DNA from 2 places in the Virgibacillus kimchii genome. Region 1 is predicted to be linked to the other one. Evidence: predicted binding sites of a transcription regulator. Region 1 holds the regulator's gene; the other holds the start of a gene.
What was found. The regulator NrdR, encoded in region 1, represses ribonucleotide reductase genes. The targets are predictions, from matches to a motif close to AACACNATATATNGTGTT.

Region 1 (15,479 bases):
CCTTGAAAATGCTATGCATTCTCTTACGAAGATGCCATACCGCTGAAGCGTTACTAAAGCATGGATGAGAATCTGCAGGGTATCATCGGCATACCCCTTGTCGGGGCAAGGAAGCTCATCAGTTGGCCAGTGACAAAAAAGACACTAAAAAAATGACCAACGGGAGTTTGATTAGATGTCGCACTTGTGCCCCAGGTGTAAGCGAAGAATATTCAAGGAGCGGCGGTGATATCCTCTATCACCAGGATTTCTTCGGATTTTCTTCGAGAGTCTAATGTTATGTCCCAGCCTTTTTTTGGCATAAGTTCTAAACATAGCCGCTAGTTCAATTATTTGTTATAATAGTAAACGCTTACATAATTGGAGGTGTGTTTAATGATTGGGAAAAAGAGAAAGCTTGGAAAGGAAATTGATGAATTACAGGTGGGCGATAGATATACTTCAGCAAAAATAATTGAAGACAGGGATTTGCTTTTGTATCTGGGTTTGACGAACGATGCAAACCCTTTATATATTCAGCACGACTATGCATCTCAAACCCCCTATGAGCGACCGATTGTGCCATCTGTGATGCTTTTTGGTGTTTTATCATCTATGATTTCGATGTATTTGCCCGGACCGGGAAGCCACATCACCCGACACGAATTAATATTTCCTAAGCCAGTATATCATCAGTCAGAAGTAAAATTTAGTATTGAAATTATCCATATTGATAAAAAGAATCATCAAGTTGCTGTTTCGGTAGACGGATTTGATACCGAAGGGGATGAGGTTGTGAACGGAAAAATGTATGTGTGTCCACCCTATAGACCAAATTCATTAACAGCGACCTCGCTGGAAAACTTTTTTTGATCCTTTAGTGCTTATGTTTTCCCCTAAAAAAATATACAAGGGTTATGCTTTGGCAGCAGGGCAGTAAAGGCTGCTTTTGGCGTTTTCCTATGAATGTAAATTTTTATTTACAATGAATGATGTTCACAGAATCAATCATTCATTGTAAAATAGAGATGATAATATTTGTTTTTCACAAATGGGGAAACGGGGTAAACATATGTCCAATCATATATTAATAGTCGATGACGAAAAGTCTATTGTAACTTTATTAAAGTATAATCTGGAAAAAGCTAATTACTCAACAGATATAGCATATGACGGCATGGAAGCAGTGGAAAAAGCAAAGACACAAAGCTATGATTTAATTATCCTTGATTTAATGCTGCCAAAATTGGATGGTCTTGAAGTCTGCAAGGAACTGAGGAATAATAAAATTGATATCCCCATCCTAATGTTAACTGCCAAGGGAGATGAGTTTGATAAAGTACTTGGGCTTGAGCTTGGCGCAGATGATTATTTGACGAAACCTTTCAGTCCCAAGGAAGTTATTGCAAGAGTTAAGGCTATTCTCAGAAGAACGAACAACCAGGCGACTGGAAACTTCACTTCTATCAGAGTAGGGGATTTAATTATTTTTCCTGAACGTTATGAAGCGGAAATGAATGATGAAGTTATTACCTTTACACGAAAGGAATTTGAGCTTTTGTATTATCTTGCAAAACATATAGGGAAGGTAATTTCAAGAGATCAATTGCTTAGCAGTGTTTGGGACTATGACTTTGTGGGAGATACCCGGATTGTTGATGTACACGTGTCCCATGTGCGAGAAAAAATTGAACCGAATACGAAAAAGCCGGTTTACATTAAGACAGTACGCGGGTTAGGTTATAAGCTGGAGGAACCAACATGATGAAGACATTATTTAAAAAGCCTGTATTTTCATATGTCATACTTATTTTTTTAATATTTTCTGCTGCCGGACTGGTTTTGAGCCGGTCAGTGGATAATTATTTTGTTCTTATTGCCGTTCTGTTAACGGTTTTTATTATATTTCTGATCCTTTTGATTCATTTTTATGATACATATATTAAACCGGTTCAAAAGGCAACGAAAACAGTGGATGAAATTGTTAAGGGGAATTACCGTGCCAGATTTCACCACCCGCGAGATGACAGTGTGGGAAATTTAAGCAATAAAATTAACGCACTGGGAAGAAACCTCAGGGAATTATCAAGGCAGGAGAAGATGTATTCGGAACAGTTATCCACCATCATTGATAACCTGGAGAGTGGCCTGGTCTTAGTGGATGCGAAAGGATATATTCACTTTGTAAACAGGAAATTTATTGAGATGTTTGGGAACACGCCGAAAGCCTATAAAGGCTATTTATATTATGATGTTTTTGATAGTGAAGCCATTCATGAAACAGTACAAAATACGTTTCTTTATGAAAAAAATGTAAAGGATTCTTTTTCTCTCTATCGTGGTCTTGATCATGTTTATATTGAAGTAGTGGGAGCACCTATATTTAATGAACGCAACATGTTAAAAGGTGCTGTTATTATGCTTTATGATATTACAGAAATGAAAAAGCTGGAATTAATGAGGAAAGATTTTGTAGCGAACGTTTCCCATGAATTGAAAACACCTATCACTTCAATTAAAGGCTTTGCTGAAACAATGCTTGATGATCCTGCCAATCAAAGCAAACCGAATCGTGAATTCCTGGAGATTATTTACAATGAAAGTGATCGTATTCAGGTATTGATTGAAGACTTGTTAATTCTATCCCGGTTGGAAAGGGAAGATTTCCGACTGGAAAAAACAGAAACTGATCTGAAAAAAATTGCGGAGGAAGTGAAACCAATCATCCAGCATAAAGCAGATGAAAAAGGTATCAGCTTCCATGCGGACGTCCCGGATACAATTCGACTGTTTGCAGATAGAGATAAGGTAAAACAGGTCATGATTAATTTGTTGGATAATGCTATCAATTATACGGCTGAAAAAGGAAAAATTGATTTGACAGTAGATGAAACTGAGGAACATGTTGCGATTGAAGTGGAAGACACCGGCATTGGTATTGAACGAGAAGCAATTCCACGGATATTCGAACGGTTTTACCGTGTGGATAAAGCCCGAAGCAGAAACACCGGCGGCACAGGACTCGGGCTTGCTATAGTAAAGCATGTCGTTGAGCTGCATGAAGGAAAAATTGATATTATTAGTGAACCGAATAAAGGAACAACTATGAAAGTGCTGCTGCCAAAGGAATAAATGATCAAAAAGACTGACTATAAGGGACTGAATTTGAAAATCCGGTGGAGATGTTAGCTTTCTTCCATCGGTTTTTCTATTCAGTTGATTATAGAAGATTACTCGCTATATGGAGCAGGCACTATCATGCATCACTGGATCCTGGGATGGGTACAGGCATTTCCTTATTCACCATTCAACAGAAAAGCATCCACCACTATGTAATGAAAAAACTTATCTATACTGATTAAGAGCTCCCCATTTTCCATTCTAACAGTGATAAAAAAATACAAAATGAACAGAATTCCATGCTCCGATGTAAAGAAGTTTCACTTTAAACATCTGTAATGCTAAAATAAATACAAATGTCATTTTAACGGAGGGAAATACATATGACGAATAAGTTAGTCCTCATTGATGGAAACAGTATTATTTACCGGGCTTTTTTCGCTTTGCCGCTTTTAAATAATGATAAAGGCGTTTATACAAATGCTGTCTATGGTTTTACAACCATGCTCCTCAGAATTCTGGAAGAGGAAAAGCCAACGCATATAATGGTAGCATTTGATGCTGGTAAAACAACATTCCGTCATGAAACATATAAAGAATATAAAGGTGGAAGACAAAAAACCCCTCCTGAGCTATCTGAACAATTTCCTTTATTAAAAGAAGTCCTTGATGCGTTTGATATAAAACATTATGACCTGGAAAATTATGAAGCGGATGACATTATCGGTACGCTTTCCAAAAATGCAGAAGAAGATGGTTGGGATGTCACTGTCATATCCGGGGATAAGGATTTGTTACAGCTTGTTTCCGATACGGTTACAGTTCATGTAACTAAAAAAGGGATCAGTGAGGTGGACCGGTATACACCTGACTTTTTAAAGGGAAAAATGGAGGTTGGCCAGGATCAGATTATCGATTTAAAGGCACTGATGGGAGATGCTTCCGATAATATTCCCGGTGTACCCGGAGTAGGGCAGAAAACAGCAGTAAAGCTCTTAAAACAATTTGAAACACTGGAAGGATTGTACAACCGACTGGATGAAGTCAGCGGCAAAAAATTAAAGGAAAAACTTGCTGACCATCAAGATGAGGCATTTATGAGCAAGGAATTAGTAACCATTAATAGGAATTCTCCTGTTACTGTTACCATTAAGGACGCTGTTTTTAACGGATACGAACAAAATAAAGTGAGTGAGATATTTAAGGATCTTGGATTCCAGTCATTGATCAGCCGGATCGGAGGTGACTCTTCAGAGGAGACAACAGAAGAGGCTGTTCTCGAAGAAATTGAATTTAAGCTGGTTGATAAAGTCAACAGTGATATGTTCACCGAACAATCCGCCTTAGTTGTTGAAATGCTGAATGAAAACTATCACCAGGCTGACATAGATGGAATTGGCGTGGTAAATGAAAAAAATGCTTTATTTATCCCGACCGAGATCGCATTGGATTCAGCGTCATTTCGGGCCTGGCTGGAAGACGATGCAAAAAAGAAGTATGTATTTGATGCGAAGCGAACGGTTGTTGCTTTAAAAAGAAATGGCATCGATGTAAATGGGATTGCGTTTGATATGCTGTTAAGCTCCTATTTGCTTAACCCTGCCGAGAATAACCACGACATTCCAGCAATTGGTCACAGATTGGGAAAAACAGATGTCAGGTATGATGAGGAAGTTTATGGCCGTGGGGCAAAAATGAATCTGCCGGAAGAAAATGTGCTGGCAGAACATGTCGTGCGTAAAGCGAATGCACTGTATGAACTTAAGGACAAAATGGAAACACAGTTAAAGGAAAATGAGCAATACGAATTATTGAAGGAGCTGGAAATGCCGCTTGCTTTAATATTAGGGGATATGGAGCATACAGGTGTACTGGTGGATAAAGAGAAATTGGAAGAAATGGGTCTGGATTTGAAGCAGCGTCTGAGTGACCTGGAGAAAGAAGTCCATGAATTGGCAGGTGAGACATTTAATTTAAATTCACCGAAACAGTTAGGACCTATTTTATTTGAAAAGCTGGAACTGCCGGTGATCAAGAAAACGAAAACAGGTTATTCCACAGCAGCAGATGTATTGGAACAATTGAAACAAGAACATGAAATTATTCCTAAGCTACTTCTGTATCGCCAGCTCGGGAAGCTGCAATCAACTTATATTGAAGGATTGTTGAAAGTTGTCCATAAGGATACAAATAAAATCCACACCCGATTTAACCAGGCGTTGACGCAAACAGGAAGACTAAGCTCAATTGAACCCAATCTGCAAAACATTCCAATAAGACTGGAAGAAGGCCGGAAAATCAGACAGGCATTTATTCCATCTGAAAAGGATTGGATGATCTTTGCTGCGGATTACTCACAAATTGAATTGCGTGTACTTGCACATATAGCTAATGACGAAAAGCTAATCCAGGCCTTTAAAGAGGATATGGATATTCATACTCAGACAGCCATGGATGTTTTTCATGTAAAAAAAGAAGAAGTGACCGGGAATATGCGCAGACAGGCCAAGGCTGTTAACTTTGGCATTGTATACGGAATAAGTGATTATGGTCTGTCCCAAAGTCTGGGTATTACACGCAAAGAAGCCAAACAGTTTATTGAACGTTATTTTGAGAGCTATCCCGGTGTGAAAGCATATATGGATGATATAGTACAGGAGGCAAAACTAAACGGTTATGTGAGCACATTGATGAAAAGAAGAAGGTATCTTCCTGAAATTACAAGCCGCAACTTTAACGTGAGAAGTTTTGGTGAAAGAACCGCGATGAATACACCAATTCAGGGAAGTGCCGCCGATATCATTAAAAAGGCAATGATCGATCTATACGAAAAATTAAAAGATGATAAGCTTCAAGCCCGGCTTTTATTGCAGGTTCATGATGAACTGATCATTGAGGCGCCAAAGCAGGAATTGGATAATCTGATTAAAATAGTGCCGGAAATGATGGAGCAGACTGTTCAGCTGAATGTCCCTTTAAAGGTGGACTATGCTTACGGGGAAAGCTGGTTTGACGCTAAGTAAGGAGTTTGAGGGGAATGCCGGAATTACCGGAAGTAGAGACGATTAAAGAAACATTAAAGCAATTAACTTTAAATAAAACAATGAAAGAAGTCATCGTACATTGGCCAAAAATAATAAAACAGCCGGATGATATAGAACAATTTAAACTTTTGTTAACGAATCAGACAATACAGGATATCACCAGGAAAGGGAAATTTCTATTGTTCCAGCTTGATGATTATGTACTCATTTCCCATTTGCGGATGGAAGGAAAGTATAGTGTACATGACTCAAATGAACCGGTGAAAAAGCATACCCATGTTATTTTCAAATATACGGATGGAGAAGAACTCCGCTATAATGATGTCCGCAAATTTGGCACGATGCATGTTTATCCAAAAGGACAGGAGCTTTTAAATAAGCCGTTAAATACGCTCGGTCCGGATCCATTTGATGAAGCCTTTACACTTACCTACTTTACAAATAAATTCACTAGCGTTGCAGGAAAATAATATTAAAAAATCAAGTAAAATATTTTATTTGAAAGTTGGTAATATTAGATCTTTTCACTTTAAAATCCATTAAAAAAACCTTATAATTAGGGTATGGTAGTCCTGTCCAAATCCCTAACTATAAGGAGAAACCATGGACAATAATACCATAAAAACTGTATTCAAGGAATACATTCATCCATTAGATTCAAAGGTAATACAAAAAATGATTGATCATGCCGAAGTTGACAAATACGTCAAAAAGCTTGATGTACTTACGTTTACGAATGCTTTTATCTATGCCCAGTTAAAAAACTTAGATAGTCTGAAGCGGATAAGTGATACGATTAAACGAAAGAAAACGGTGCAAAGACTTGTTGGTATAGAGAGCATTAGTAAATCACAACTCTCTCGAAAAAATGGAGATATTCCACCCGAGATTTTTCAGGCGATCCTGCATCATTTAATTCAAAAGCTGCACCAAATACTTGGCCCAACAATGACAGACAAATCACTTGGAAAGCTTCATCTGATTGATTCATCGACCATTTCCATGTGTCTCAGCCAATATGAATGGGCAGATTTTCGGGAGACAAAAGCGGGAGTGAAGATGCATACTTCCATCGTCTTTTGTGATGATATCTCTTATCCAAATGATATGATACTTACCCCTGCAAGACCTGCTGATGAAACTCAGTTGGATTCATTAATTGTGCCGGATAAAGGGGTCCTTCATGTCTTCGATCGAGGTTATTTCAACTTTGCTAAGTTTGATTATTATTGTGAAAAAGGTATCCGGTTTGCCACAAGAATTAAATCGAATACTGTTGTAAATGTCATCGAGGAATTGCCGGTAGATGAGGATTCTTCAATCTCCAGGCATGCGATCGTGAAGATTGGAAACATGAAGAATCCGCTGCAGTTAATAGAAACTGTAGACAGCGAAGGGAACCAGATCCGAATTGTGTGTAACGATGCAACCGTCGGTGCACAGGAAATCAGTGATATTTACCGGCATCGCTGGCAAATTGAATTGTTTTTCAAATGGATAAAGCAACATCTGGTTATCAAAAAACTGTATGGAAAGAGTGAAAACGCTGTATACAATCAAATACTAATAGCTATGATTACTTTCTGCCTAACCCTGTTAATGAAAAACAAGTTGGGCTATGAAGGAACTTTAGTCGAAATGTTGCGTTGGACCCGTGATTTCTGGTCACAATCCATGACATTTTTTATTTCCGAATTATTCAGGAAACCAGAACGATCATCCAATGGACGACGAAGGCTGGACCACGAAAAGGTTTTTAATGAAACCTTGGCACAATACGAATCAGAGGAGGTTTTGCACTTAGATGATCTAAGCTACGATCCAGTTAACTAATAAATATATAAAATTCTAAAAATGGATGAAGGGCTACCTTTAAAGCCTATTAACTTTTTTTCTCGAATAAAACTAGGTATTTATCAGAAAATTGAACTAAATAACTGAAGCTACCAAATTTATTGATTGACATTGTTTTTACTTTTTAATGCAACGCTAGTGAAATAAATTAAAGAAAACGGATCGGGTTATAAAGTCAGTATTACTGGACCAGACAGTTGTTGCCGGACTTGGAAATATCTATGTAGATGAAACATTATTTAAAGCAGGTGTTCATCCATTAAAACAAGCAAAAAAACTGACACAAAAAGAAATTAAGAAAATCAGAAAGCATGCCATTGAGACTTTGGACGGTGCAGTAAAGCAAGGCGGAACGACAATACGCTCCTATGTTAACTCACAAGGAGATATGGGGATGTTCCAGCAGGAGCTTTTTGTCTATGGTCAGGAAAATAAAGGGTGTAAAGTCTGCGGCCAACATATCGTCAAAATGAAAGTGGGCGGAAGGGGCACCCATGTTTGCAATAAATGCCAGAAGCTGAAAGAGGTGAGAAAATGACCCTTGTAATTGGTTTAACCGGCAGTATAGCTACTGGAAAAAGCACTGTTTCCCTCATGTTTGATGATTTTAACATACCAGTTATTGATGCGGATAAACTTTCCAGAGAGGTAGTAAAACCCGGTGAAAAAGCGTATAAAGAAATTATTGATGCGTTCGGAGAAGAAATTTTGAGAGAAGATAAGACGTTGGACAGGGAAACGTTGGGGCAAATCGTGTTCGCGGATGAGTCAAAGCGAAATATATTAAATCAGATTGTACATCCGGCAGTCAGAGAAAGAATGCTGGAAAAACGGGATGATTATATTAAAAATGAAGAAAAGTGCATTGTTCTTGATATACCTCTGTTATTTGAAAGTAAATTGACCCAGTTTGTCGATAAAACGCTTGTTGTCTATGCAGATGAATCAGTCCAGCTGCAACGGCTGATGGAGAGGAATGGCTATTCGGAAGATGAAGCCATGCAACGGATCAAGACCCAGATTCCTGCGAAGGAGAAAGCGGAACTGGCGGATAAAGTAATTAATAATAATGGAAGCAAGTTTGATTCCTTCCGGCAGCTGGAGTCGATTTTAAAAGACTGGGAGATTATATAAAAAAGGAAATCCGTCTGTACAGGCGGATTTTTAATACCATCTTATGTCTTTTTATTCAAAAAATATAAACATATATAAACCTGGCAATAAAACGTACATTTTCCGCTAAATATGTTATACTAATTACAGGAAAAACAGAAAATGAGTGTAACATATATGGGAGGATTTGCGATGAATAAGACCCGGATTGCTATTAATGGATTTGGCCGCATCGGACGAATGGTGTTTCGCCAGGCTGTAGTGGATGAAAAATTTGAAGTGGTAGCGATAAATGCAAGTTATCCTGCAGAAACGCTGGCCCATTTAATCAAATATGACAGTGTCCATGGCCGCTTTCAGGGGGAAGTGAAAGCGCTTGAGGACGGACTGGAAATTAATCATAAAAAGATATCGATTGTAAATTCCAGACAACCGGAAAAACTGCCCTGGAAAGAACTTGATATCGATGTTGTTATTGAAGCGACCGGCAAGTTTAAGACGAAGGAAAGTGCCGGACTCCATATGGAAGCCGGGGCGAAAAAAGTTGTTATTACCGCACCTGGAAAACAGGTGGATAAAACCATCGTAATGGGAGTAAATGAGGAGACTTTCGACCCCGCTCAGGATGATGTTATTTCCAATGCATCCTGTACAACCAACTGTCTGGCACCAGTTGTAAAAGTACTGGATGACAATTTTTCTATTGAAAACGGTTTGATGACCACCGTCCATTCATTTACCAATGACCAGAAGAACTTGGATAATCCCCATAAGGATTTGCGCAGAGGAAGAGGGATGACGCAATCAATCATCCCTACATCGACCGGTGCAGCAAAGGCGCTTGGGGAGGTGCTGCCGCATTTAAACGGCAAACTTCATGGAATGGCGCTGCGTGTCCCGACACCTAATGTGTCATTGGTTGATCTGGTTGTTGATGTAAAAGAAACAGTAACACCTGAAAAAATTAACGAAGTCTTTAAGCAGGTATCCAAAAATGAATTAAATGGTATCATTGATTACAGTGATGAGCCACTCGTTTCTGTTGATTACACGACCAGCGAATACTCAGCTGTCATCGATGGATTGTCAACGATGGTAATGGAAGGTACGAAAGTAAAAGTATTGGCATGGTATGATAATGAGTGGGGATACTCCAGACGTGTACTGGATTTAACCAGGTATGTCGGCAGTTATATGCATCAGAAACACGCAAAAATTTCATAACTCTTTATCGTTTAAAAGATGAGGTACATCAATTACTGGTGTACCTTTTTTATACGTTAAAAATACAAAATCCCGGTAAGTGTTTATGGTGGGACGAGGAACTGTTGAACCGTAGCACTTAAAAGCTTTACAAGTGCGAGATTTTCCAAAGCATTAGAGAATAGAATGTAATGCTGTGTAACCAAGGTTTCAGCCAATAAATAATATAGTGGGTTATATGATGATAAAACAGACTTTATATTTTACGGATAGAGGATTCATTGGAATCGTGGTAAAATAGATAAAAGAGAATGGAAATAGGGTGCTGAAAATATGTCTTTTCGTCATTTTTTGCTTAAGTATCTCAGCAATAACCATGAAACCAAGGATCGACATTGGGATCCTATGCTGAGAACAAGGTATTATAAAATAACAAAGGAACAAGGTTTTGATCTCCTGGAAGATATGGTGGAGAATAGTACGGAATATAAATTAAATGCCATTTCAAAAGAACATGGAGAAATGAGTTTTTATATTACAGGAGGAAAAAAAACTTTTATTGTAGCTACCGTCATTATGGTACGGCCTTTCCGGACAGCCATTGATTTTTCAGCAACTGCCGAGGGTGTGATGCCTTTTGATTTCGGGCACAATAGAAGGGTGATCAGCCATTTATACGAACGATTGGACAAAGAATTACCCCCGGCTGATTAAAGGGGTAGAAAATAATAGGGGTGGAACAAGTGAGATGTTCAAATTGCCATAATAAAAGTACAAAAGTTCTCGATTCCCGGCCAATTGAAGAAGGACAGGCTATCCGCAGAAGGCGGGAATGCGAAGAGTGCGGGTTTCGTTTTACTACTTTTGAACGAGTGGAAGAAGTACCTTTAATTGTTGTAAAAAAAGACGGGGCGAGACAGGAGTTCAGCAGGGAAAAACTGGTCAGGGGCTTGATCAGAGCCTGTGAAAAAAGACCGGTTCCTTTGGATAAAATTGAAGAAATCGCGCTGGACACGGAAAAGGAATTGCGGAATAGAGGAAATGCGGAAGTGGACAGCAAAGAAGTGGGAGAAATTGTCATGGACCGTCTTTCGTCAGTAGATGAAGTGGCCTATGTCAGATTTGCTTCCGTTTATCGTCAGTTTAAGGATATCAGTGTCTTTCTTGATGAACTGAAGGATCTGATCAAAACCGATTCAAAAAATGATTCTTAAATCGCGACTAAAAGGGGTTAGAGAAAAATGAAAAGTATTGGAAAAATATTACCGGTTGATGGATATTACGCATCCATATATGCGGATTTACCTTTGGATTATACCCAGTCTTTAACCCATTTATATCAGCCGCTTATCGGAAGCAGAGCTGTTACATTATATCAGACACTGCTTCATGAAATAGATTTGCAAGTGGAACAACAGGCACAGACTCACCATACATTAATGAATTACTTAAACCTCCCCCTGGATGAAATATACCGCACCAGGGTAACCCTTGAGGGGATCGGTTTATTAAGAGTATTTGAGAAACAGACAGAAGGCAAACGTATATTTATATATGAATTACAACCGCCATTTGGAACAAAGGCCTTCTTCACGGATGCCATGCTGACACAGTTGTTGTATCATCATATCGGAGAGGCGAAATTCTCCAGATTAAAGAACTATTTCTCACCCGCGCCACTTCATAATCGCGGAAAAGAAATTACCGCCGGTTTTCATGAAATATTTGAAACGATTCAGCCAATGGTGCCGCCTGAAGTGATCACAGAAAACAATGTGCAGGGTATGGGAGATGAAACCGAGGTTGATTTTTCCTGGCTTGAGCAAATGTTAAAACAGCGGATGATTCCTGCCCATCGGGTACTTTCCAAAGATAACCGGAAAATAATTGCACAAATGATGCAACTGTATGAACTGGAAATGTTTGAAATTGAAAAATCGTTGCAATGGGCATTAACTGAAGAAAATGAGTTACATATAGAAGAGTTTAAAACTGCCTGCCATGATTTATTTAAAACAAAAAATAATGGAAAAACCATTAAATTAACTGAGAAGGAAACAACTGGCGATCAACAAATGTTGGAAAAGCCTGTTTCCAAGGAAGAGCAGCTGATTCATGAACTGGAAACCATTTCACCAAAGCAGCTGCTTGAGGACTTATCAAAAGGGAAACAGGCATCTGAACAGGATATGAAAGTCATTCGGGAGGTAATGGTTTCACAGGGGTTGCCTTCTCCGGTAATGAATGTGCTTATCCATTATGTGTTGCTGCAATCCAATATGCGGTTATCCAAGGGATATATGGAAAAGATAGCCAGTCATTGGTCAAGGGCTAACTTATCGACAGCCAAAGAAGCGATGCGCTTTGCCAAAAAGGAAAAAGAAAGATACCGGAACAAACAGAAGACAAGGACGAACAACTATTATAAAAAGCCGGTATCAACCGAAGTTGTCCCGGATTGGTTTAAGGAACGGAAACAAAAGCAGAAAGCACCGGAAATCAAGCGGGAGACAGCCGATGTGAAACAGGAACAAAAAGAGATTGAAGCGTTGCTGCGTCAGTATTCAAGCGGCAGCAAAAACTAATCGTTTTTAAGGATGGTTTTGATGAAGCCGGTACAATCAACGTTAAGAAAATGGATGGAAAAAAACGTGAACTTCCAGGAGAACTATACGAAGGTCAAGCAGGAAATTCTGCAGGACCCTGATATCAAAGAATTTTTATCTTTTCACCCTGAGTTAACGGATAGTGAAATTGAAAAAAACCTGATTAAGTTACATGAATTCAAAACGCAGTCCAAACAGTGCAGTGACTGTGCGTCTTATGGTTCCTGCATAAATATGATCCAGGGGTATTCTCCTATTCTTGAAGTAAATAACGGAGAAATACATTTATCCTATGAAAAGTGCCATAACAGGGTGGATGAAGAGAATAAACGAAAGCAACAAAAACTCGTCCAGAGCTTATATATGCCAAAGGAAATACTAAAAGCAAACCTTGCTGATATTGATAGTGGGGATCCGCAAAGGAATGAAGCGATAAAGCAATTAATTTATTTTGTGGAGCAGAGTAAGTCCGGCCTCCCGGAAAAGGGGATATATTTCTATGGCCCATTTGGTGTGGGGAAAACATATTTTCTCGGTGCATTGGCAAATAAATTAAAAGAATTAAATATTTCTTCGTCCCTCATATACATGCCGGAATTTGTTCGGGAAATGAAATCGTCATTAAAAGATGATTCCATCAATGAAAAAATAGACTTTTTTAAACGGGCGGATGTGCTGATGCTGGATGATATCGGAGCAGAAATGCAATCATCCTGGTTCCGGGATGAAATCCTCGGATCTATTTTACAATATCGAATGATGGAAGGCCTGCCGGTTTTCTTTACTTCCAATTATAGTCTGGCACAGTTGGAGGATCATCTTGCTTCCACTAGAAGCGGAATTGAAACAGTAAAGGCCGGACGTATAATAGAGCGGATCAGGCAGGTGAGCAGAGAAGTTAAACTGTTTGGGAGTAATAGGAGAGAATAATAAATATCTGCTGCACACATAAGCATATATCTGGAACAATATTTTAAGAGGCTGTGAATAATATTTAATTAACAAGAAGCAGAAATTTAGTATACTTATTTGTTCCGACAACCAACTTCGCTTTCCAGTACGAGAGGCTGGGACTTGGAAAGCGAAGTATATTCCCGGAGCGGCCGGTGATACTCTATCACCATGATTTGTTTGGATTTTCTGCTGGACGTTAAAGTTATGTCCCAGCCTCTGTGCTAAAATGTAACTCCCATTGGCGGTTTTCTCTGTTTCTCTTTGCCTTGAGAAAAAACTGTTCTCACCCTGAGGACCCGCAATAATTCTCGTCAGCATTTCATTTTCAAAGAGTCGCCGAGTATGTTCGGAACTCATGTGTAAATCATCGCTACGTGAGTAATTAAAACCACGTCAAACCCGCCTCCTTCTTTTGCCTATGATTTAGAAGAATCCTCTTTCCGACTCTAGCTGTAAAAGTTTTTACTAGTTTTTCGGTTTATTCATTTTTAGCCACTTTTGTCCATATAATGTAACAGTTTGGTGTTGGGCGAGGGTGATGATTTTTGCTGAAATTTTTTTTTGAATCAAACAAAGAAGTCATTCGTTTTTGCGAGGAGATTTTCCATTACCATAAAGAATTTGAATTAACCTGGAAAACGGATGACACATGGGGGAATCAAATACAGTTGGAGGAGAGGATGCCGAAAAAGGAATTTCTTAATGTGGTTACCCAGGCGATGGTAGATGTATTTCTGACATTCCGTTTAGGGAAAATGATCGATGGTATTATTGGAGACTATTATTATTATACAAATCCTATCGAGAGGGAGCGAATACAGGACCTTACCCGGTGGATTATTTCCGGAGAAGATAAAGACAGCCTGAAAATACGTAAAAACAAAGATCCAAGTGAATTAATACACTCTTTATTTATATCAAATATAAAACATACTGCGGTTGTACATTTTGATTCACTTGTAAAATTTTGCCTCAATCCTTTTAAAGATCAACTCATACATTATGTAGGACTGGCAATTGATGAGTATAAACGGGAAGAGGAACATCAGGAATTTGTTAATGTACTTCGGAATTATATCACCAAAAAACAGTCATCTGTCCCGCTCATATATATGCTCCAGGGTGATCCTTTTATATTCTTTAATGAACATGGGAAACCTTTTTCTAATAAGGAATTAAGGGAACGGATGCAAAACGAGGCATTGTATATATTTGGATTGGATGAAAATGAAATGAATCTGGCACCGCTCATTGCCATGGCGCCGGAAAAGATAAAAATTTATGGAAATGACCCTGCTGAACCGAAGACATTGACGATCATCAATATCTTCCAGGAAAAAGCAGCCTTTAAGGATATTCGTTATTTCCCTTTTCCATATAAAAAAATGAATGATCAGAAATAACACTTGATTTTCATTAAATGTAAAGCTATAATACGAATTATATTATATTGCTTGGCAAATTGGATAAAAGAAAAGTGATGACAAGGACAAAATTTTTTGGTAAATATACAGTCCAGAGAAGGAGGCCAAGGCTGGAAGCTTCCCTGTATAACCAATCAATTACCACCTTGGAACTCTGCTGGGGATTGTATTGAAACAGCAGC
Region 2 (15,479 bases), 280 kb from region 1:
CCTGCCGATGTACCGGCCACACGTTCCAACTGCAGTTTTTTATTTTCAATACTTTCCAGTGCACCTATAAATGCATAGGCCTTTACTCCCCCACCTGAAAAAACCCCATCAATTTTCATCTGTTATTCTCCTCGTTGGCTTTTTTATATTTGTAAGCTTAAGGAGAATGATTTAGAACAATAAAAAATGTAGGTTAATCCGTTTTTGCCATTTTCCTTTTATCATTTCTCGCTTTCCATCTGAATTTTTCTTAAGTAATCTATTCTTGTCTCATCTTCTTTAAAGTAGTTTACAAGGTCACCAATCCGGTCAATCGAGTTCCAGCTTAAATGATGTTCAATACCCTCTACGTCTTCATATATATTTTCTTTATTTACACCAATGATTTCAAGAAATTCTTCTAGCAGCTCATGACGGAAAACAAGCCGTTTTCCTATCTTATTTCCTTTAGGTGTCAGGATAAGCCCTCTGTACTTTTCATAATTTAAATAATCGTCCTTGTCCAGCTTTTGCACCATTTTTGTAACAGATGAAGGGTGCACCTGCAGCGCTTCTGCGATATCGGATACTCTGGCATATCCCTTGGATTCTATCAGATTGTATATTTGTTCTATGTAATCTTCCATACTTGGTGTAGGCATAGCATCTCCTCATTTCAATAATTTTTATCAAGTGCAACATTGTTGCTGTCTCGAGCATAACGTAAAAGCTTCCTTTAAACAAGTATTTGCTGTGAACACGGCCCTGATTTTACAACAAATACATCAATTGCTCAGATGGGCAGCATGAATGGGATATACTTAAATGCCCAAAAAGAAAAGAGGCAACCTCTTTGCTTCAAACCCCCACTTTGCTTTTGGTTTGACACAATTGGCATTGCCTCTTTTAGACGCTTATTACAGCCCGCATTTCAGCTGGGCATTACAGTTTGTACAGGTATTGCATCCGCCGATATCTTCTATGCTTCCTTCTCTGCAGACAGGGCAGGTGTCACCAATTTCAGAACCGATGGTAACATCTGTTTTTTCCAATTCCTGTATTGTATCCATCAATACAACCTTTGGAGAATCCGACTTTTCAAACAGCTCTGTTTGCTCCCCAAAGGAGTTTTCTTCCGCTTTTAAAGTCAGGACCTGCGTATCACGGCTTCCATCAACATAAACGGTCCCGCCTTTTGCACCACCGTTGTAGAGACGCTGGTATACATTTTCCACCTGCTCCACAGAATAGCCTTTTGGTGCATTTACTGTTTTGGATATGGAACTGTCGACCCAGCGCTGAATGACACACTGTGTATCAGCATGTGCTTCCGGCTCGAGATCCATGGCAGTTATAAACCAGTCCGGTAGATTATCCGGATCTGCCTCCGGATTATTGTCCAAGTATTCCTGAACGATATCTGCTTTTACTTCTATAAATTTGCCGAGTCGGCCGCTTCTGTAATAAGAAAAGGAAAAATATGGTTCCAACCCCGTGCTGACACCTACCATAGTACCGGTGCTTCCCGTAGGGGCAACAGTTAACAGATGGGAATTTCGGATTCCATGTTTAATTACACCCTCTCTTATATCCTCAGGCATTTTTTTCATATAACCGGTATTAATGAATGCTTCACGCAATTCTTTTGTTTCTTCTTCTGTATCGCCAACCAGGAATGGGAAACTTCCTTTTTCTTTTGCCAGTTCAATGGATTCTCTATAGGCAGTAGTTGCAATCGTTTCAAATATTTCATCAACGAGCTTATTACCTTCTTTTGATCCATACGCTGTTTCGCAATATATTAATAAATCGTGAAGCCCCATTACACCAAGGCCAATTCGTCTTTCACCAAGTGCCTGCTTTTTATTTTCTTCCAGGAAATACGGAGTTGCATCAATCACATTATCCTGCATGCGCACCCCGGTTCTCACTGTCTGCTTTAACTTTTCTGTATTAACCTGTTTTGTTGCTTTATTTGCCATCTCGGCCAGGTTAACGGCAGCTAAATTACAGACAGAATAAGGGGCGAGCGGTTGTTCCCCACATGGGTTTGTTGCTACTACCTGATCCCCATATGCTTTGGCATTTGTCATGTCGTTGGCATTATCAATAAAGAAAATACCGGGTTCTGCAGAATAAGTGGCACAAATATTTATTAAATTCCACAGTTCTTTCGCTTTTACACGTCGGTATACACGTACACCGTAACCCATTTCTTCCCATTTTCTTACATCGCCAACATCATGCCATTTTTCATTATATGCTTCCATTTCTTCCTTCGTATAATTTTCCACGTCCGGGAACCGAAGATCGTAATAATCATCATTTTCCACTGCTTCCATAAATTCATTGGTTAGGCACACAGAAATATTTGCGCCGGTCAAAAACTCCGGATTGTGCACGGAGTATGTTCCGCCCGTCCGCAACTTTTCTTCTGCTTCCCCGATGGCAGCATTTGTAAAACCTCCGGATCCGGGCATATTTCTATAATTGACGACTCCCTGGTAAAGGTCCGCTTCCGTATCCGTTAATGGTGTAAACTTCAGTTTTTCTTTTGCCATTCGTCTGATTTGTTCATCCTCTGTATTTTCGATCAGGAAGCGTAAAATTCTTGGGTTTTGCATTTTGGAAATAATGAATTCAATAATGTCCGGATGAGAGTCCACGAGCATGATCATTTGAGCTCCACGTCTTGAACCACCCTGTTCAACCAAATGCGTAAGTTTTGCAATATCATCAAGCCAAGATACAGATCCGGAAGATTTTCCGTTTACCCCTCTGGCCAGTGTATTCCGCGGACGGAGTGTAGATCCGTTTGTTCCCACTCCCCCGCCTCTAGACATAATTTCCATTACTTTTTTCCGGTGGTCGGAAATGCCTTCACGGGAATCCTTAATATATGGCATGACATAACAATTGAAATAGGTTACTTCCGTATCAGCGCCGGCACCATAAAGGACCCTTCCTGCCGGGATAAAGTTCATATTGCTGAGTTCATCATTGAATTTGCTGAACCATTCCTGCTGCTTTACTTCTGAAGTTTCTACAGCGGAGAGTCCCTGTGCATTTCTTTTTGCAATTTGTTCATAAAAAATTTCAAGTGGTTTATCAATCACATCGAGCTTGCGTTTTACAATCCCTGTTTTGGCTTCCTCATCCTGGTCCAGAACGGATACATACTCACTGTCCACTTGTATTTCCGCCTCTTTATTAAACCAGTCAATCGATTTTACGAATCCAAGCCCTCTGGCGGGGAATTTAGGGTCAGCTTTTACTGTTAATACAACAAAATCCCCTTCTTTGAGTGTTTTCTTTTCCGTGTCCTTAAAGGCATACCGATCGAGCATAACAAGGCGGGATACCCCTTTATGACTTAATTTCATATCTTCGGTAATAGGGTGTACCTGCGGAAATAGTTTAATATCCTGATTCAATGCTTGTACATTTATACGCTTGTTGGCTTCAACAATTGTCGACATATGCACACTCCTTTATTGGTTATCATTGTCTAGTTAGTGTTTTTAACCGTTTAGTAATACATTACCACAATTAATCATTCCAAAACAATATATTGAATTATTTTTTATGAAGAACACTATATATTGTGTTTAAAAGCAAATTTCAATGGTTCTGTCAAAAAAGAAATTCCATGATATTCTATGTAAAACGATGATAAAGTGAGCTTAAAGTCTCAATTAATTATAAAAGAGATTTTTTTGCAAAGATTGGGTGGTGGACAAATTTTGTTATTCTATTATTGCCTCTCAATGAAATCTGACTTTTATCCACTAAAAAACGAGGCAGACAGAAAGTAATTGTAGCACATAGATAAAAGTTTTGAAAAATAATAGGCTTCATCCTATAATGGAAATACAGGCAGTTAAATAAATGGGGGAAATGTATGGAAATTCTTATCTTGGCACTTGTAATTTTTATAGCAGTAATGGTTTTTCGCTATTATAGACAAAAGAGTTATTTAAAAGTTTTAACTGAGGATCAATTTCGGGAAGGCTATAGAAAAGCCCAATTAATTGATGTGCGGGAACCGCAGGAATTTGAGAGAGGGCATATTCTCGGAGCCAGGAATATTCCTGTTACCCAGATGAAACAACGTTTGGTGGAATTGAGAAAAGACAAGCCGGTCTATTTATACTGCCAAAGAGGTTCCAGGTCCGCCAGAGCAGCACAACTGCTGCGAAAAAAAGGCTATGAGGATATAAATACACTCAAAGGCGGATTTAAAAAATGGACAGGGAAAATAAAAGTAAAAAAATAAAGATTCAAAAACTCCTGAGCTGTTCATTAGCTCAGGAGTTTTTTGTTTAAATTTTTCCGGTTGACCCGGAAAAATTTTGTTAGCTGTACTTCGATTTACTTTTAACAGTTATGTGCAGATAAACATCCAAATTACGACAACATGAGTTCAATCTTTTTCATGTTTTTCTTTCTTCCATTCGCTAAAGTTAGCCTTCTAATTGAGCGCGTAAAACCGGTTTACGTGATGCAGTTGCTTCGTCCAGGCGTTTAACAGCTGTGTGATGTGGAGCTTCTTGAACAATTTCCGGATTGTTCTTCGCTTCATCCGCAATTTGAAGCATGACATCGATGAAATGATCCAATGTTTCCTTCGATTCAGTTTCCGTAGGCTCGACCATCATAGCTTCTTCTACAATTAACGGGAAGTAAACAGTCGGCGGATGTATTCCCAGATCCAAAAGACGTTTGGCGATATTTAATGTCTTTACGCCAAGTTTCTTTTGTTTATTACCAGACAGGACAAACTCGTGTTTACAATGTTGTGTAAATGGAAGTTCATATTCTTTTTCAAGGCTGCGCATCAGGTAGTTTGCATTAAGTACAGCATACTCACTGGCTTTCTTTAACCCTTCTGCCCCCATGGTACGGATATACGTATAAGCACGAACATTAATACCAAAGTTTCCGTAGTAACCTTTCACCATACCGATGGATTGTGGAAGGTTGTAGTCAAAATCATACATACCATCATTTTTACGTATTACCGGTTTTGGCAGGAACGGTGCCAGTTCTTCCGAAACCCCGATTGGACCGGAGCCAGGTCCGCCGCCCCCATGTGGTCCGGTAAATGTTTTATGAAGGTTCAGGTGTACTGCGTCAAATCCCATGTCTCCAGGTCGACTATAGCCCATAATAGCGTTTAGATTGGCGCCATCATAGAATAATTTACCGCCCACACCATGAACTATTTCTGCCATTTCAACGATTTCTGTTTCAAATAAACCTAATGTGTTTGGATTTGTTAACATCAATGCTGCTGTATTTTCACTTACTACACGTTTTAGATCGTCAACGTCAACGAGTCCATTTTCATTTGACTTAACTTCAACAACCTTAAATCCGGCAACTGCTGCAGAAGCAGGGTTTGTACCATGTGCTGAATCAGGAACAATAACTTCATTCCGATGGTGATCACCATTCGCTTCGTGAAATGCTTTAATCATCATGAGTGATGTCCACTCACCTTGTGAACCGGCAGCTGGCTGTAAAGTAATTTCATGCATTCCTGTGATTTCTTCAAGATGTACTTGCAAGTCATACATCAATTCAAGTGCACCTTGAATTGTTTTTGGATCCTGATATGGATGGATATGACTAAATCCGGGAAGTCGGGCGATATCTTCGTTAACCACTGGATTGTATTTCATTGTACAAGACCCCAACGGATAAAATCCGGAAAGTATACCGAAGTTGCGATTGGACAGCCCAGTGTAATGCCGCATTAATTCCAATTCATCAACTTCAGGAAGTGCCGCATCAACTTGACGTATATATGTTTCCTCAATTTCTTCTTCAAGGTTGACTTCAGGAACATCAAGTGCTGGCAGATTATAGCCCGATCTGCCTTCCTTGCTTCGTTCAAAAATTAATGGAAAGTTTTCTTTAGCCATTGATATCCCCCATTTCTTTTACGAATGCATCGATTTCGTCTTTGGAGCGGATTTCAGTAGTAGCGATCAGCATATGGTTTTCTAATTCCGGATATACTTTGCCAAGATCAAATCCGCCGATAAACCCTTTCTCAAATAACGCCTTGTTTACAACATCAACCGGCTTGGACAGTTTAATTACAAATTCATTGAAAAATGTACCATTAAATACAGCTGGTAAGTTAGCTGCTGCCAACTTTTGTTTGGTATATCTTGCCTTTTGCATATTTAACTTTGCCATTTCTTTCACACCGTTCTTACCAAGAGCACTCATTGCAGCTGAACTGGCCACAGCATTTAAGGCCTGGTTGGATGTAATGTTAGATGTTGCTTTCTCGCGCCTGATATGCTGTTCTCTTGTCTGTAATGCTAAAACAAACCCACGTTGGCCATCTTCATCAGTTGTTTGACCAACAAAACGTCCTGGTACTTTACGCATTAGCTTTTTAGTCGTTGCAAAGTAGCCGCAATGCGGTCCGCCCAATTGCGCCGGAATACCAAATACTTGTGTATCCCCAACGACAATATCAGCTTCAAATTCTCCTGGAGGCGTTAAATACCCAAGAGAAAGAGGGTTACTGGAAGCAATAAACATGGTTTTCTTTTGCGCCTTTATAAGTTTATTTATTTCTTCCAGTGGCTCGATCTGACCGAAGAAGTTAGGATATTGTACTAATACTGCAGCAGTATCTTCATCAAGCTCCTTTTCCAGATGTTCAAGGTCAGTAACACCGTCCTTGTAATCAATCTCTACAATTTCAAGCTTCTTCCCGTTTGCAGCTGTTTTAACAAGTTGACGGTGTTCAGGATGTAAGGCAGCAGAAACGAGTACTTTTTTGCGTTTCGTCTGGGCTGTACTCAAGTGCACAGCTTCAACTACAGCTGTTCCCCCGTCATACAAAGAAGAGTTGACGATAGGCATGGCAGTTAATTCAGAAATCATTGTCTGGAACTCGAACATAGCCTGCAATTCACCTTGTGTAATTTCCGGCTGGTAAGGTGTGTAAGCAGTATAGAATTCCTGCCTGGAAATAACATGGTCAACGACGGACGGAATATAATGATCATAAACACCAGCGCCTAAAAAAGAACGATATTCTGTTAAATTAGCATTTTTTCCTGCCATTTCTGTCAGTTCTTTTTTCAGCTCATATTCACTGGCTGGTTTTTGAAGGTTTAATTCCCTCTCCAGCCTAACTTCTTTTGGAATATCTGAAAACAGTTCGTCTGTAGATGATACGCCGATCTTTTCCAGCATTTCCTTTTTATCGGTTTCGGTCATCGGCAAATAACGAAATTCCATTTTTTTACCTCCCTAATTTAAGCGATCTATTTTTTTAAGAATGGTGTTTCGATTACTTTCGCCATTAATTTTCTTTTTCTAACCTTTACACTAAATTCAGTTCCTGGTTCTGCATAAGATGAATCCACGAGAACAAGGCCGATGTTTTTTTTCAGTGTCGGCGATTGTGTTCCGGAAGTAACGAACCCTATTTCCTTTTCTCCATCCAATATTTCATAACCGGTTCTCGGAATTCCTTTATCAATCATCTCTATACCTGCCAATTTCCTGTCAGGGCCATTATTTATTTGTTTTTTCAAGATTTCTTTTCCAATAAAATCTTCATCTTTATTCACTTTTACAGCAAAGGCCATGCCGGCTTCCACAGGTGAAATACTTTCTGAAATCTCCTGGCCGTATAATGGAAGGTTTGCTTCAAAACGCAGGGTATCCCGGGCGCCTAAGCCTACTGGTTTCAACCCCTTACCCTCACCTGCTTCAAGAATCATTTTCCAGAGCTCTCTGCCGAGGTCTTTGTCTATATAAATTTCAAAACCATCTTCGCCGGTATAGCCTGTACGGGAAACTAAAGCAGGAGAATTCAGTGTACCGAATACAACTTCCTGATTGAATCGGAAAAACCTTATACTCTTTAGATCCGTTTCTGTTAACGATTGCAAAATAGCTTCTGCTTTTGGTCCTTGCAGAGCAAGCTGTGCATAGTCTTCCGAAACATTTTTTATTTCTACCTCGTCTTCTGTGTAATCATTATTCTTAAGAAGCCATTCATAATCTTTTTCTGTGTTTGCCGCATTTACAACTAGTAAATAATCGTCCTCCCCTATCATATAAATCAGAAAATCATCAACAGTTCCCCCGTTTTCATTGCACATAAACGTGTACTGTGCACGGTTTGGTGTCGACTTTGAGACGTCTTGGGTTACCATTTTCTGGAGGAACTCCAGGCTCTTTGGCCCTTTCACCGTGATCTCCCCCATATGAGAAACATCAAATAGACCGGCATGATTTCTTGTTGCATAATGTTCTTCTTTAATGCCGGAAAACTGTACGGGCAATTCCCAGCCACCAAAATCAATGGTTTTTGCGTTTAGTTTTTCATATTCCGGGAAAATGGGTGTTCGCTTTAAATTAGTCATTTGTTAGCTCCTTTCCAATTCAATATAAAAATCATAGAAAAACAGAGATTTCACTAAGTTTACTCATGAAATCTCTGTCCTTAAACCAGAAAGTTGCATACCCAAAATGTATATTCCTTCCGGGTATTTGCTTCGTGGGTGGTTTACCTATGTAAACACTCTCCAGAGGCGCGTCCCGCAAGAGTCTTTTTGCCTGAGAGATTCACATTTCTGCTTGCTCCTTCGGCGTTACTGTTAAACTTCAACAGTAATCTCTCCCCTTGCAATCATTCGCTATTATTAATAATAAAAATGCTCACCTTGGCAATACTAACATAACGTTAAAGTGAAAAATCTGTTTTGTTATGGCCTATTATACCATAGAAAAGAAACATTAAGTAGAGGTTTACCATCATCTGAAAAAGGAAGATAGCTATGCATTCTATCCATCTTCATAAAGATAAAGATTTTATTGACGAGCTTCAGCATCGTTTGGATAAGGGAGAAAGGCTTTCTCCTTGGGAGCTGTTTCAAATGACTTATGAAGCTGAATTAACCACAATGAGCAGCAATTTTAACGGCTTGCGATCACTTGATTATCTGCCTCATCTGGAAATTATGGAACATCAGATAAACTGTGCAAACCAGGTAATTGACCAGATGAACGGCAGAGCAATACTCGCAGATGAGGTTGGACTCGGGAAGACGATTGAGGCCGGTCTTATACTAAAGGAATATATGGTGCGGGGCCTCGCTAAAAAAATACTGATTCTAGTTCCTGCTTCCCTTGTGAATCAGTGGGAAAAAGAATTGAACGGAAAATTTTTCATTCCTGCTGTTGGCCACAGGAAAAATTATGCATGGGAACAAGTCGACATTATGATTTCCTCCATTGATACAGCAAAACGTTCTCCGCACAGAGAACAAATTCTGGATATAGACTACGATCTTATTATTATAGATGAAGCACATAAATTGAAAAACCATAAAACGAAAAATTATCAGTTTGTCCGCTCCCTGAAAAAAAAGTATTGTCTGCTGCTTACAGCTACACCTGTTCAAAATAAGCTGATTGAAATATTTAATTTGGTTTCAATTTTAAAGCCGGGACATTTGGGAAACTACGATTCTTTTATCAAAAAATATGGAAACCACCGGAATAAGATAAAAGAAGATGCCTATTTAAAACAGCTGGTTCAAAAGGTAATGGTTCGTAACACCCGTAAAGATACCCATTTCAGTGATACTAAACGTCATATTAATACAGTTTGGTTAGAATTTTCCGAGGAAGAGAAAATGGTCTATTCCCAGTTGGAAAATAATATACGGTCGTATTCATCTTTTTCAAAGATCACCTTTTTAAGAGAATTATGTTCATCCAGGGAAGCCTGTTATTTATCGTTGAAAAAATCTGCTGAACAGACAGAGGAAAATGATCATATCAATGAAATTATAAGCCGGATTGAACAGCTTCCTCACCACACAAAAGCTGAAAAAGCAGTAGAATTAATCAAGGAAACAGGTGACGAAAAAGTAATAATATTTACGGAGTACAGAGCTACCCAACTATATTTACAATGGTATCTTCAGCAGCATGGTATTTCATCCGTTCCGTTTAGAGGCGGTTTTAAAAAAGGCAAAAAAGACTGGATGCGTCAGTTATTTCAAAATCATGCCCAGGTGCTGATCGCAACAGAAGCTGGAGGAGAAGGAATCAACCTGCAGTTTTGCAGCCACATGATTAACTATGACTTGCCATGGAATCCGATGCGGCTGGAGCAAAGAATTGGACGTATTCACAGATACGGTCAGAAAAATGATGTGCACATTTATAATTTCGCCATCAAAGATACAGTAGAAGAACACATTATGTCTTTATTGTATGAGAAGATCCAACTTTTTGAACAAGTGATCGGACAACTGGATGATATATTGGCCGAACTGGATATAGAGAATATGGAAAAGGAAGTCAGAACGATTTTTAATGATTCTGCTTCCGTTGGAGAAGCGAGGATTAAACTGGATAACCTTTCTTCCATCATACAACATCACTATGAAGAGGCAAAGGAGCATGAACAATATGGCAATTAATGATTTAAACGCCTTTTTATTTAACTATTTTACTGCTCATCATTGTGAAATTTTATCCAATCATGACGGCGTACTTCGTATAAAGCTGACAGAAGACATGGACAGAGCTTTAATGAACCGCCCCTTCTATTGGCATTATATAAAAAAAATGGGACAACCCGGAGAACCGATGCAATTAAGCTTAAACACCAATCCCTCAAAAAGTGATCCAAAAGCCGAATGGATACATTTCGGCAGCCCGAGGTTACAGCAAATCATCAACCATTTGCGAATGAATGAAAAATACACAAAATTATTTCAATCCGTAAACACCGTTACAAATACGGCGCTATATCCATGGCTTGTCATTAATTTAAAGGTAAGCTATAAAGGACAGCATAAACGGGATGAACTGTTTTCCGTCGGCCTTCATTTGGTAAACGGCATGATGAAAGTGGAAATGATGGATATTTTAAATACTTATACACTAAAGCCAACCATATCGGATTATTGTTATACCATTTCCCCATTGATTAAAATAAAAAGTGGATTTAAAAGAATTGAATCTGTTATTGATCATTATATAGAAAACCAAACTCACGAATGGGCACAGGAATCATTTAATCTGCTTAACGAAGAACTCACCTTGCTTGAACATTTTTATGACACAAAAAACGAGGAAGAACAACAACAAATCGAAAAAGAAAAGAAAGAACTTTTGGACAGGTACCATCCCATGGTGTCTTATGAAGTGATTAACGGTGGATTATTTTATTTGGCGGAAGAAAGTATAAAATAAATAATGAAAGCAGGCACTCCACGGGGAGATACCTGCTAATCCGTTCTTCTGATCCATATGCGGAATGCAAATGGCAGGATTCCAAGCCATCGGTTTGAATACAATCGATGGTTGTTTTTTTGTTCCTTTTTTCTTCTCTTTCTTTCTTCTGACGGTAAATCAATATAGCTTATAACTTGTTCTGTCATGAATTTTAGATAATCGTTTGCTGAAATAGATATCACCCCATTTCCTTATGTATAGGATAACCTCCGCTGGGTTCAGGTATTCGATTTATTTTATTTTTATATAAAAAAAGAAGGGATTAAAGGATGTATGTCGAATATTGTATTATGACAGCCCAAATTGCATAAGGAGGTGAGCAACCGCATGAGCGATGCTGCTCAACTTTCCAATAAATTAATCCGCGAAGCCATTCAAGCACAAGCCTCGGATATCCACTTTTATCCATTCAAAGACCGCTCGGAGATTTATTTTCGGATACAAGGAAAAAGAACACGTTATCAATCGATGCGAATTGAACAATACCAGCATTTGATCACTTATTATAAATTCACTTCAGGAATGGATATAGGAGAAAGCCGAAAACCGCAAAACGGAGTACTTACTCATCAGCTGAATACACAATTATTTTCCCTGCGATTATCCACACTTCCGGTTAATGATCGGGAAAGTCTGGCAATCCGCATTCTTCCACAGGAAAAAGATCTCAGTCTGGACCACCTCTTTCTATTTCCCAGTCAGTTGAAAAAACTGAAAAAATGGATATCACACCGTACTGGCATTATTTTGTTTACAGGGCCGACAGGGAGCGGAAAAACAACTACCTTGTATGCTTTATTGGAAACCATTTTAAAAGAAAAATCCTATCAGGCGATCACACTGGAAGACCCGATTGAAAAACAAATGAAGCACATCCTGCAGGTTCAGGTGAATGAGAAGGCGGGAATAACTTACCAGACAGGACTGAAGGCAGCTTTAAGACATGACCCAGATATTATTATGGTGGGGGAAATCCGGGATGCCTATACAGCGCATTTTGCTTTTGATGCCTCATTGACCGGTCACCTTGTACTCAGTACACTCCATGCCAGGAACACAAAAGGAACCATTCACCGTTTACTGGAAATGGGACTAAGCCGGACAGATTTGGAGCAGTCTTTAATAGCGATTGCATCTTTGCAGCTGCTTCCCCTTTCCCTGCAGAAATACGCCGGTAGACGAGGTGCCATTTTAGAACTGTTGGACGGCGGATCATTAGCCAATATATTAGAAGGAGCTGAACCATTAAAACAGCATAACTACCACACATTTGAACATTTAAGAAAGAAGGCTTTTGCTTATGGGTATATTTCTAAAGAGATTTATCAAACGGAGAAAGAATAACATTTCCGAAAATGTCCAAATTATATTTTTAAGAAGGGTGAACCGTCTTTTGTCCTCTGGATATCCCCTATTGGAAGCACTGCAGGTTTTAAAATGGGATAAACAGCTGGTGACACCGGCAGAAATCATATCCCGTGCTTTAAAAGATGGCCAATCGATTGACACATCGTTTTTGCAGGCAAACTTTCATCACACTATTGTCGGGTATTTATCTTTTGTTAAATCCAATGGGGATCTGGAAGGGAGTATTCAAAAATGTTTAACCATGTTTGAAAGCCGGATCAAATACAGAAATAAATTTTTGCAAACAGCCAGATATCCACTCATCCTTTTATTTATTTTTCTCATGCTGCTTTATGTTATACAACTGTTCGTCCTGCCATCTTTCCTTGACCTTTTCCAATCAAGTTCACAAGCATCGTCTTCCCTTTTATTTTCCATTTTTATCATTGACTTTCTGTTTCATGCAGGCCTATTGATTATTATACTGTTGCTTATCAGCTTATTTGGATGGCGGATTTTCAAGGACAAATTAGAGATACAAACACAAATTAAAGTTATACAATCTATTCCTGTTTACCGGAAAATGGTAAAACTGCAAACTTCCTTTCACTTTGCAACCCACTTCAGTACACTGCTGAAAACGGGCATGCCATATAAGGATATAATCGAGCATATGGCTGATCAAAAACAACTCCCGATTCTATCCCATTATTCATTATTAATAAAAGAAGAATTGATCAAAGGAATTCCCATTGTATCGCTTTTATCCCAATTCAGCCTGCTGGAAAAACAGTTGACAGGTATATTCCATCATCAGCAAAACAGTGATGCACTGGAAAGAGACCTGAGCATTTACGCAGAATTATTAACAGAGGAGATAGAAAGAAAAACTATGAAAGCCATAACGTATATTCAGCCACTGTTTTTTGCCATTTTGGCGGGTTTCATTATGTTTATCTATATAACGCTAATGTGGCCTATGTTTCAATTAATACAAACAATATAAAAGGAGTGCGAAAAATGCTAAAAAATAACAGAGGATTCACATTAATTGAAATGCTTGTCGTTTTAATGGTCATTTCCGTATTGATAATTCTGATTGTACCGAACTTAAATACAAACAGTGAAAATATTAATGAAAAAGGCTGTGATGCCTTGACTGCAGTTGTACAGGCTCAGGTTGATGCCTATTACATTGATAATGGCAACTATCCAGCCTCCCTGGATAAACTGGAGGAGGCGGATTACATCAATACAGAACAACAAACCTGTCCGGATGGAAACGATTTGGAGTATAGCAATGGAGAAGTCTCACCGCCGCAATGAAAAGAGACAATGGTTTCACCCTGATTGAACTGTTGCTGTCACTAAGTATCATAACGATCCTACTACTGCTTGTTGTCCCCTTTTCCCTGTCCGCCCTGCAAAACGCAGAAGAGAAAGCTTTTTTCCGAACCATTGAATCAGATGTTTTATTTATACAGAGTATGGCACATGAAGATATTTTGTATTCAATCAGGTTTGCTGATGATCATTATAAAATTGTCAGAGGGAGTCAGGGTGGAATAATAAGAAGAAGTTATCCAACAGGGCTTGAAGTGCAAACACACTCAAATAATACGATTACTTTTAATCGTTATGGCTCCGTGAAAAATCCAAGAACCATCTATATTCATACAAGACACGACACATACCTGATGGTTTTCCCTTTTGGAAAAGGGAGGTATTATATTGAAAAAGAGTAATGGTTTTTCATTTATAGAAATTCTTATTGCTGCTTCACTTCTCATGACTTTCGTAAGTATTATTGTGCCGATTATTTCCCTTGTACAAACTGAACGGGAAGTATTAAGTGAACGACGTAACTTTACCCTGAAGCTGCATGATGAACTGCAATCATTTCTATGGATGGACGATACGGCTCTTCCTTCCAATTTTGCTGAAACCCTTCAGCAGAAAGAAATAGAGTTTTCCTTCAAAAGTGAAAATGGTTTTGTGAAAGGATGTGCAGAATGGCAAAATGCTAAAAAAGAAAATGAATCCTTTTGTCTCTACGGCTACCCAAAAAAATGAAAGAGGATTTACTTTCATTCATTTGCTTCTGGCGGTTTCTATATTGTCCATCAGCCTGCCTTTTTTGAGCTATTTACTACAGGCAGCTGCTGATCAGAATAATTACAATGATATATCGGTCCAGCAATTTTTTCAGTATATGCGTAATGAAGTTATTCAGGCTGTAGACTACCAAATTTGTTCTCATCCCCCCGAACTTGTTTTGGAATTGAAAAATGGAGATACAGCATCCATTGAACAGTATGAGGATCTCATTCGAAGGCAATTAAACGGTACAGGTCATGAAGTATACTTACGGGATGTGGCACATATGCAGTTAGTAGAACTCGATTATGGTTTTCAAATAAATATTACTACTTTGGAAGGTGACATGCATGAAAAATCGATTGTCTTTTATGAGTAATGACAGTGGATTCTTCCTTCCCTATGTTATGTTGATCATCACAATAGTAATTATTATTGTAACTGCCAGTATTCAAAGTTATAAAAATGAAATATACATAACAGACAGACAAGTGGAACATGTTATTATTGAATCACTATTTCAATTGGGATGGGAAATGGTGAAAGAGGAAATGCCTTCCCTCCACCTCCCGGACAGGGTTCATTATACATTCCCAGCGGGAACAGTAGAAATATCTATTATTCCAAGGGAACGTTATAATCAATTAACTTTTTACATCACTACAAATACTCATACGAAATTCAGCATTATCACCTATATGTTACTAACCGAACAATCATCTTAATATAATTGTCAAATAAATGTGTACAAATTCCAACAG

Region 2: a site for NrdR is predicted at 3,571-3,588, ahead of ACZ42C_RS05225 (vitamin B12-dependent ribonucleotide reductase). Genes of this name have one in related genera too.

The regions. Positions count from the first base shown of each region.
Region 1 covers NZ_AP043951.1:1,314,681-1,330,159, reverse strand. The annotation lists gene ACZ42C_RS06820 (MaoC family dehydratase) at 376-852, shown strand; gene ACZ42C_RS06815 (response regulator transcription factor) at 1,052-1,744, shown strand; gene pnpS (two-component system histidine kinase PnpS) at 1,741-3,111, shown strand; gene polA (DNA polymerase I) at 3,483-6,122, shown strand; partial or broken gene ACZ42C_RS06800 (DNA-formamidopyrimidine glycosylase family protein) at 6,137-6,589, shown strand; gene ACZ42C_RS06795 (IS4 family transposase) at 6,747-7,976, shown strand; partial or broken gene ACZ42C_RS06790 (zinc finger domain-containing protein) at 8,143-8,535, shown strand; gene coaE (dephospho-CoA kinase) at 8,532-9,131, shown strand; gene ACZ42C_RS06780 (glyceraldehyde-3-phosphate dehydrogenase) at 9,303-10,334, shown strand; gene ACZ42C_RS06775 (cytosolic protein) at 10,647-11,027, shown strand; gene nrdR (transcriptional regulator NrdR) at 11,057-11,527, shown strand; gene ACZ42C_RS06765 (replication initiation and membrane attachment family protein) at 11,555-12,898, shown strand; gene dnaI (primosomal protein DnaI) at 12,920-13,849, shown strand; gene ytxC (sporulation protein YtxC) at 14,419-15,276, shown strand.
Region 2 covers NZ_AP043951.1:1,032,554-1,048,032, forward strand. The annotation lists gene ACZ42C_RS05215 (patatin-like phospholipase family protein) at 1-119, opposite strand, end outside; gene mntR (transcriptional regulator MntR) at 222-641, opposite strand; gene ACZ42C_RS05225 (vitamin B12-dependent ribonucleotide reductase) at 897-3,458, opposite strand; gene ACZ42C_RS05230 (rhodanese-like domain-containing protein) at 3,881-4,255, shown strand; gene gcvPB (aminomethyl-transferring glycine dehydrogenase subunit GcvPB) at 4,443-5,906, opposite strand; gene gcvPA (aminomethyl-transferring glycine dehydrogenase subunit GcvPA) at 5,899-7,248, opposite strand; gene gcvT (glycine cleavage system aminomethyltransferase GcvT) at 7,275-8,384, opposite strand; glycine riboswitch at 8,556-8,654, opposite strand; gene ACZ42C_RS05250 (DEAD/DEAH box helicase) at 8,799-10,454, shown strand; gene ACZ42C_RS05255 (YqhG family protein) at 10,435-11,232, shown strand; gene ACZ42C_RS05260 (YqzE family protein) at 11,268-11,456, opposite strand; gene comGA (competence type IV pilus ATPase ComGA) at 11,602-12,618, shown strand; gene comGB (competence type IV pilus assembly protein ComGB) at 12,575-13,627, shown strand; gene comGC (competence type IV pilus major pilin ComGC) at 13,642-13,947, shown strand; gene comGD (competence type IV pilus minor pilin ComGD) at 13,944-14,366, shown strand; gene ACZ42C_RS05285 (hypothetical protein) at 14,353-14,694, shown strand; gene ACZ42C_RS05290 (competence type IV pilus minor pilin ComGF) at 14,642-15,097, shown strand; gene ACZ42C_RS05295 (hypothetical protein) at 15,069-15,443, shown strand.